DNA from 2 places in the Heyndrickxia sporothermodurans genome. Region 1 is predicted to be linked to the other one. Evidence: riboswitches for the same ligand, from Rfam matches in the RefSeq annotation. Region 1 holds a riboswitch; the other holds the start of a gene.
The links. A riboswitch is a leader RNA that binds a small molecule or an ion and turns the genes downstream of it on or off. The one in region 1 is predicted to bind preQ1.

Region 1 (3,838 bases):
TCGTTACACCAGAAAAGTTTAGTATTGAAAAGCAAACACTCATGCGGGCACTTGGTGCAACGGTAGTAAATACGCCTACAGAATTGGGAATGCAAGGTGCAATTGAGAAGGCTAAGGAGCTTTTAAAAGAAATTCCAAATTCATATTACCCAGGACAATTTCAAAATTTCGCGAACCCAGATACGTATTTTGAAAGTTTAGGACCGGAGATTTACGATGCTCTTGATGGGAAGATTGATGTGTTCGTGGCGGGTGCAGGTTCCGGTGGTACGTTCATGGGAACTTCCCGCTTTTTAAAAGAAAAACTCCCTAATATTAAAACAGTTGTTGTTGAGCCAGAAGGTTCCATTTTAAATGGTGGTGAGTCTGGATCACATCGGACAGAAGGGATAGGAATGGAATTTTTGCCGCCATTTATTGATCGGGAGTATTTCGATGAGATTCATACGATCTCGGATGAGGATGCGTTTTTTCGCCTAGCAGAGATTGCGCGAAAAGAGGGGCTTCTAGTGGGGAGTTCTTCGGGGGCTGCTTTGGAAGCATGCTTAAGAGAAGCAGGCCAAGCAAAACCTGGCACGAATATTGTGACCATTTTTCCAGATAGCAGTGAACGGTATATAAGCAGCGGGATTTATCAATTCAATGAAAGGTGAGAAAAAAGATGAAGAAAAAAACAAAGTTTATTCATGGCGGCATTAGTCGTGATCCGTATACAGGAGCTGTCTCGACTCCTATCTATCAAGTAAGTACGTACAAACAAGATGGAGTCGGGAATTTTAAATATGAATATTCAAGAACGGGAAATCCAACTCGTGAATCATTGGAAAAACTGATTGCAGATATTGAAAATGGAACGCGCGGCTTTGCTTTCGGATCTGGGATGGCTGCGATTACTGCTGTGATGAATTTATTCTCATCAGGCGATCATATTATTGCAACGGATGATGTGTATGGTGGGACGTTCCGTGTGATGACGAAGGTTTTAAACCGTTTCAATCTTGACGTCACTTTTGTCGATACAAGTGACTTAGAGGCAGTGAAAAATGCTGTCCAACCAAATACGAAGGCAATTTACGTTGAAACGCCAACAAATCCTTTGTTGAAAATTACTGATATTCGTGCGGTGAATGGGATTGCAAAGGAGAAAGGACTAAAACTTATTGTCGATAATACATTTAGTACTCCTTATTGGCAAAATCCATTGGATTTAGGAGCGGATATCGTCCTTCATAGTGCGACGAAATATCTTGGCGGACATAGTGATGTTGTTGCAGGATTAGTCGTTGTTAAAGATGAGAAATTGGGTGAGGACGTTCATTTTATTCAAAATTCAACCGGCGGTGTTCTTGGTCCGCAAGATAGTTGGCTATTGATTCGTGGGATTAAAACACTAGGGATCCGCATGGAGGAAATTGAGAAAAACACGTTGGATGTTGTGAAATTTCTACAAGAGCATCCGAAAGTGGAAAAAGTCTTCTTCCCGGGTTTACCTGATCATCCTGGTCATGAAATCCATCGCGCACAAGCAGATGGATTTGGGGGAATGATTTCCTTTACGGTAGAAAGCCAAGAAAAAGCATTAACTGTATTGAAAAATGTAAAATATTTTACATTAGCAGAAAGCCTTGGTGCGGTGGAAAGTCTTATTTCAATCCCATCATTAATGACACATGCGTCGATTCCTCGGGAGCGTCGTTTAGAGCTTGGAATTGAGGATGGATTAATAAGAATATCAGTAGGGATTGAAGATATCGAGGATCTCATCGAAGACTTAGGGCAGGCACTAGATTCTAAATAATTGCCTATTGACGGATATGACCATTTTTTATATGCTAAAAATTGTACAAATTCATACCCGTACATACGGGAGAGGTTCATAGCTGAAACCCTCTATAAAAAACTATGGATTCATGTCATTTAAAGCCATGTCCATATCAGGATATGGCTTTTCTTTTTGACCATTTATTATAGTAGCTATGAAAAACGTGAACCTCTCTTAAATGTACGAAACATTTAAAGGAGGTTTTTTTATGTCCGGAAGAAAAAAAGAAGAAGGACTAAATGATTTAACATTACTAGGGAATCAAGGAACGAAATATGCATTCGAATATGCTCCACAAATCTTGGAATCGGTTGATAACTTGCATGTGGATCGTGATTATTTTGTGAAATTTAATTGTCCGGAGTTTACGTCACTATGCCCAATCACACACCAACCCGACTTTGCAACTATGTATATCAGCTACATCCCTGATAAAAAAATCGTAGAAAGTAAGTCTTTAAAGTTGTATTTATTTAGTTTCAGAAATCATGGGGATTTTCATGAGGATTGTGTAAACATTATCATGAATGATCTTATCAAGTTACTAGACCCGCGTTATATTGAAGTTTGGGGGAAATTTACGCCACGCGGCGGGATATCGATTGATCCGTATTGTAATTATGGAAAAAAGGGAACTAAATTTGAGGATATGGCAGCATATCGTCTGATGAACCATGATATGTATCCTGAAACAGTAGATAATCGATAAGGAAGGAATCAAGCGACTATGCTGTTATATTTAAATGGAATATTTGTAGGTTTATTAATTTTATCTAATATTGTCGCGGTAAAATTATTTAGCATTGGTGATTGGGCTGTGCTGCCTGCTGCTGTCATCATTTACATTTTTACGTATCCGATTGTGGATACGATTGTTGAAGTGTATGGAAAGGATGCGGGAGGTAAAACGGTAAAGGCAGGCTTAATAACACAAATGCTTGCCATCATTTTTATTACGATTACGATTTATTTGCCGTCTGCACCATTTTTTGAGCATCAAACAGAATATCGAACAATTTTAAGCGGCAGCTTTCGGGTCATTATTGCGAGTCTAGTTTCTTACGTGGTTAGTCAAAATCTGGATGTATTTGTTTTTAATAAATTGAAAGAAAGACATGGGGTGAAGAAGCTTTGGCTCCGGAACAATGCATCGACTATGCTTAGTCAATTAGTAGATACAATGATTTTCATTTCAATCGCCTTTTTTGGCACAATGCCTGTTGCTGCATTAGCAACGCTTGTCTTTACACAATACGTATTTAAATTTCTTGCTTCCATTGTTGCCACGCCATTTGTTTATTTATTGGTAAAAATTATTCGGAAAAATAAAATAAACTCCATTTCGAAGGAAATAGAATATTCGTCCTAATCTAAATTATGGTACAATAGATATATGTCGATGCAGAGGACATTCTCTGCATCGAAGAGTTTTGTCTACATACACTTTCTTCACTCGTAAACTTTTTGAAATACTTTTGAAACCTTCTTAACCTTTTACCCGTAAATAGATCATAAAGAAAATTTGAAAGGTGTGATCATCATTCATCATTTTCACTATTACACGTAAAGGATTTGGTGCGAATGACCATTTTCGGAACATCCATTGAAACGGTTTATTTAGTTCTCCTAATTGTTGCGGGGAGTCTTACGATTCTTTATATCTTGTTTGGGGATATTTTTCATGGAATCGGGGAGGCACTCAGTTTTTTACATCCAACATTAGTGTTATCTTTTATCACCTTTTTTTCCGCATCCGGCTATATTTTGGAGCGGGTTACCTCATTTTCTAGCATTCTTATTATGGCCATTTCAGCAATTATTGCGATCATACTCGTCACACTGTTAAATGTGTTTGTCCTTATTCCACTATCCTCTGCAGAAGAATCACTTAGCTACACTGAAGAATCTTTAAAGGGACGGGTGGGGAAATTAATCATATCGATTCCACAAGACGGATATGGTGAAATTGTCATTGACAGCAAAAGCGGAATGATTTCTAAACCCGCTGCCAGCTAC
Region 2 (3,838 bases), on a different contig from region 1:
AATATGGTAAGGATTAGATACGAGCTTACCTCTATTTATTCTTTTTGAAATAATAGCAATAACATAAGGGAGAAGTTTCATTCTTTCATCACTAAATTTCAAATGAAGTCTCGTTTCAACCTCTTCCATTTGTGCTTTCAGCCTTTGAATCTCTTTCCCTTGTATTTCAATTATTTGTTCAATATAGGATTCACCATTATAAATACTAAATACGGATTGTAAAACATCTACTAAAAGTTTTCTTTTGTTCCATTCAGTTCCCGAAAGATCATAGCCTTTTACTCTCGAATAAACAATTGTTAAATCATATTTAGCGACTATATTTTGAGCCGATTTCAGATCCCGCAGTATGGTGTTTTTGCTCACTTCCATTACGGAGGTAAAATGTATTAATGATAATTCCTCATTACTGCTTAAAATCATTAATAGAATTAGAACTGCTCTTTCTTTTTCCGAAGGAATATATTTTTGTTTAGATGGTTCAATCGTTTCAGTAAACAATTCGATTAATACCGGATTCACAATAAACTTCCCACTATTTGTTCGTTTAATGGCCGGAAAATTTTTTTCCAGTAACCAGTCATTGATTTTCTTAAAGCTATAACTAATTTGCCTTCGAGATAATTGATACTTTTCCTCAAGTCTTGCATTTGATATTTCGGGGTTACCAATAACCTCTTTTAATAAAGAATTACTCCTTTCATCTAAATACATAATTGATTCCCCCTAACATATTTTTAGTTTATCAGAAATTATCAAACTATTGGTTGCGCTTTCATAACCATTTGTTGCAGGGAAAATGTGCAACGTGATGATGTATTATTATTTTTTCATAAATTTAAATAACTTAAGAGGAGGCAATTGAGCATGCAATAACCTGTGCAGTACATATCGTTGCACAGGCCCTGTCGAAACATTTCATATTGTTTTATCTTGATAATTATTTCGGATGAAACCGATACTTTCCAAGATCAATCCGATCATTCAAGCCGAATTCAATTCCTTCATTTTCAAGAGAAAATTTTTGTATTTGAAAATATTCATCATCCGTAAAGCCAATTTGGCCTTTCGCATTTACCACACGATGCCATGGTAGTCGGTGCTTTTTACTCATTGAGTGAAGGATGCGGACGACTTGTCTCGCTGCCCTCGGACTTCCCGCTAATGTCGCAATTTGTCCGTAAGTCATGACTTTACCTTCGGGGATATGTTGAATAATTGAAATGACTTGTGAAGTAAATGGAGTCATATGCATCTTTTCCTTTTTCTACTAGTTTTGTAGGAATGATTGACGTTATTTTAATATATATTATACTATAATAGCTTGATTATTTTCGAAAGACGTGGTTCGAAACCATCCCACGATAAAAAACTAAGGAGAGAATTGAATATGAAAGTAAAAACACTTGTTGTAAATGCGATTATTGCCGCATTGTATTTAGCAATATCCTTTGTTATCCAACCGATTGGATTTAAAGCGATTCAATTCCGTATTCCGGAAATGTTTAACCATTTAATCGTTTTTAATAAAAAGTACTTTTTCGGTATTGTATTAGGGGTCATTCTTGCAAACTTCTTTTTGTCACCGATGCCGAATTATGATCTAATATTTGGCGTTGGGCAATCAATTATTTCTTTATTGATTACAATAGGAGTATCTTATTTTATTAAAAATATATGGGGACGTATGATTGTAAATACAATTGTGTTCACCTTTACAATGTTTATCATTGCATATGAGCTGCAACTTGCATTCGGAGTTCCTTTTCTTTACGGATGGCTTACGACAGCAATCGGTGAGTTTGTCATCATGGCTATCGGTGCACCCATCTTTTATATCTTAAATAAACGCGTCCATTTTGAAAATCAAGTATAAATAAGAGCGATCGCTGTAGTGGCGAATCGCTCTTTTTAATATGGTGTTACATACTTTGAGATGTGGATGTAGCTGTTACTGTTTCGGTTTCCGATTCTTTCTTTTTCATAAAAAGAAATGTGTAAATAATTAATAACAGAACTAAACACACAATTGAAAATCCATAAATGAAATGGAATCCCTTATTCGCAGCAAGGATACCAAGTCCTGTTGAACCAATGGCCATCCCGAGATCCATAGAGGAAAAATACATTGCATTCGCCGTTCCTTGTTTTTCTTTAGTAACAAGACTAACCGCTATCGCTTGTAAGGTTGGTGTCACCATTCCATAAGCCACTCCATAGAAAAATCCTGCAAATAGTAAAGTACTTGCACTATGGGTGATAGATAATAGAAACAATCCAATGATTCCACAAATTGCTGCCGGATAGATAATTACTTTATGTCCGAGCCTATCATACAATCTTCCAGAAACCGGTCTTGCCGCTAACATGACAATTGCTACGACTAAAAAGAAGAGAGAAACGGACCCACCGAGATGCTCCTCCTTACCTAGTTCTCTTAGAAAGCTAATGACACCTCCAAGCGTGATTGAGAAAAGTGCACATAAAATACTTGGAACAAACGCCTTTTTATCAAAAATTGATTCCCTTAAAGAAAGCTTATGCTTCGGTTCTACCTTCGTTAAAGCTAGTTCTTCTTTTGAAGGTTTAATAAAAAAGCTGAAGATAAAAGTAAGGACTGCCAATACGACTGAAATAATTAATAAAAAATTAAATGATAGCGTAGCTAACAAGGCAAGTGCTACCATAGGAGCCATACTCGTTCCAATACTTGTCGCTAATCCGTAATAACCGATTCCTTCACCTAATCTCTTTTTTGGAATGATATTTGTAGCTAAAGTCGCTAAAATCGTTGTCATTATTCCAAACCCAATTCCATGAAACACCCGTAATAAAAGTAATAATGGTACGGACTGTTGATTGTAAGCAATCGCGAGTGTAATGGCTACGAAAGCGAGTGAATAAATACTCATTTTTTTCACATTGACACGATGAATAAGAAATCCGATAAACGGACGAGTAATAATTGCCGCTATCATAAACACAGTCGTCATCAACCCACCTTGAGCGGGGTTATTTTTTATATCAGTAATAAAAGCTGGAAACCCGGCTGTAAGCAATTGCAAACATAAAAAAAATAAAAAAGCCATTAAGACAATGGCTACATACTGACCTGTCCACAATTTATTCGATTCCTTCATACATTAATTCCTTCTTTCTAGTTGTTTACGTCCTCTAATAGTGAATCTGCATTGTCTTCAATCTGTTGCAATACTTTCAAATAAATATGGAGCGACTCTTCATCAATTCCATTGATAATTTTTGTAAAAATCTCTTCTAAATACGGAGCAACTTCTTCAACTAACTTCTTTCCTTTTTCCGTGATTGCGATTAAAAAGGAACGTCGATCAGATGGATTCACTTTTCGTTTAATAACCTCACTTTTTTCAAGTAAATCGAGAATTTTCGTCAATGTTGCCTGATCTTTATCCGCTCTTATTGATAGTTCCTTTTGTGAAATATGATCATGTTCACTTAGCGTTCTAAGTACACTCCATTGTTCAGAAGTAATATTATAAGATTTTAAGTAAAAATTAATCGTACGACTCATTTTTTTACTAGTCCGCACAGAAGCAAACCCGATTGATCTATCTTTTGAAATGGCCACCTTAGACGTTCTCCTTTCAAATATATTTTTAATTATATACTAAAATATAATGTGTGTAAATATAATTTGTATACGAACTATGTTACGAAAAAAGATGACATTGTCATCCTTTCATAACCATTTTTACAATCACGAATTTCCGTTTTTGAATATAAATAAGTCTTGCTGCTAATCCAATCCCAGCTGCCAGTAATCCGGATGTTAAGCCAATCCAATATCCTGGTGCACCAA

Region 2: it holds a riboswitch for preQ1, as region 1 does, so the genes downstream of both, B5V89_RS13670 (QueT transporter family protein) here and queF (preQ(1) synthase) in region 1, are expected to answer to the same signal.

Annotation. Positions count from the first base shown of each region.
Region 1 is NZ_NAZB01000034.1:21,566-25,403, reverse strand. Features, by position in the region: gene B5V89_RS14560 (PLP-dependent cysteine synthase family protein) at 1-653, shown strand, start outside; gene B5V89_RS14555 (bifunctional cystathionine gamma-lyase/homocysteine desulfhydrase) at 662-1,798, shown strand; PreQ1 riboswitch class I at 1,864-1,910, shown strand; gene queF (preQ(1) synthase) at 2,031-2,531, shown strand; gene B5V89_RS14545 (queuosine precursor transporter) at 2,550-3,191, shown strand; gene B5V89_RS14540 (NfeD family membrane protein) at 3,404-3,838, shown strand, end outside.
Region 2 is NZ_NAZB01000031.1:31,196-35,033, reverse strand. Features, by position in the region: gene B5V89_RS13680 (BglG family transcription antiterminator) at 1-714, opposite strand, end outside; gene B5V89_RS13675 (MGMT family protein) at 941-1,249, opposite strand; PreQ1 riboswitch class I at 1,338-1,382, shown strand; gene B5V89_RS13670 (QueT transporter family protein) at 1,391-1,876, shown strand; gene B5V89_RS13665 (MFS transporter) at 1,923-3,140, opposite strand; gene B5V89_RS13660 (MarR family winged helix-turn-helix transcriptional regulator) at 3,158-3,607, opposite strand; gene B5V89_RS13655 (MATE family efflux transporter) at 3,711-3,838, opposite strand, start outside.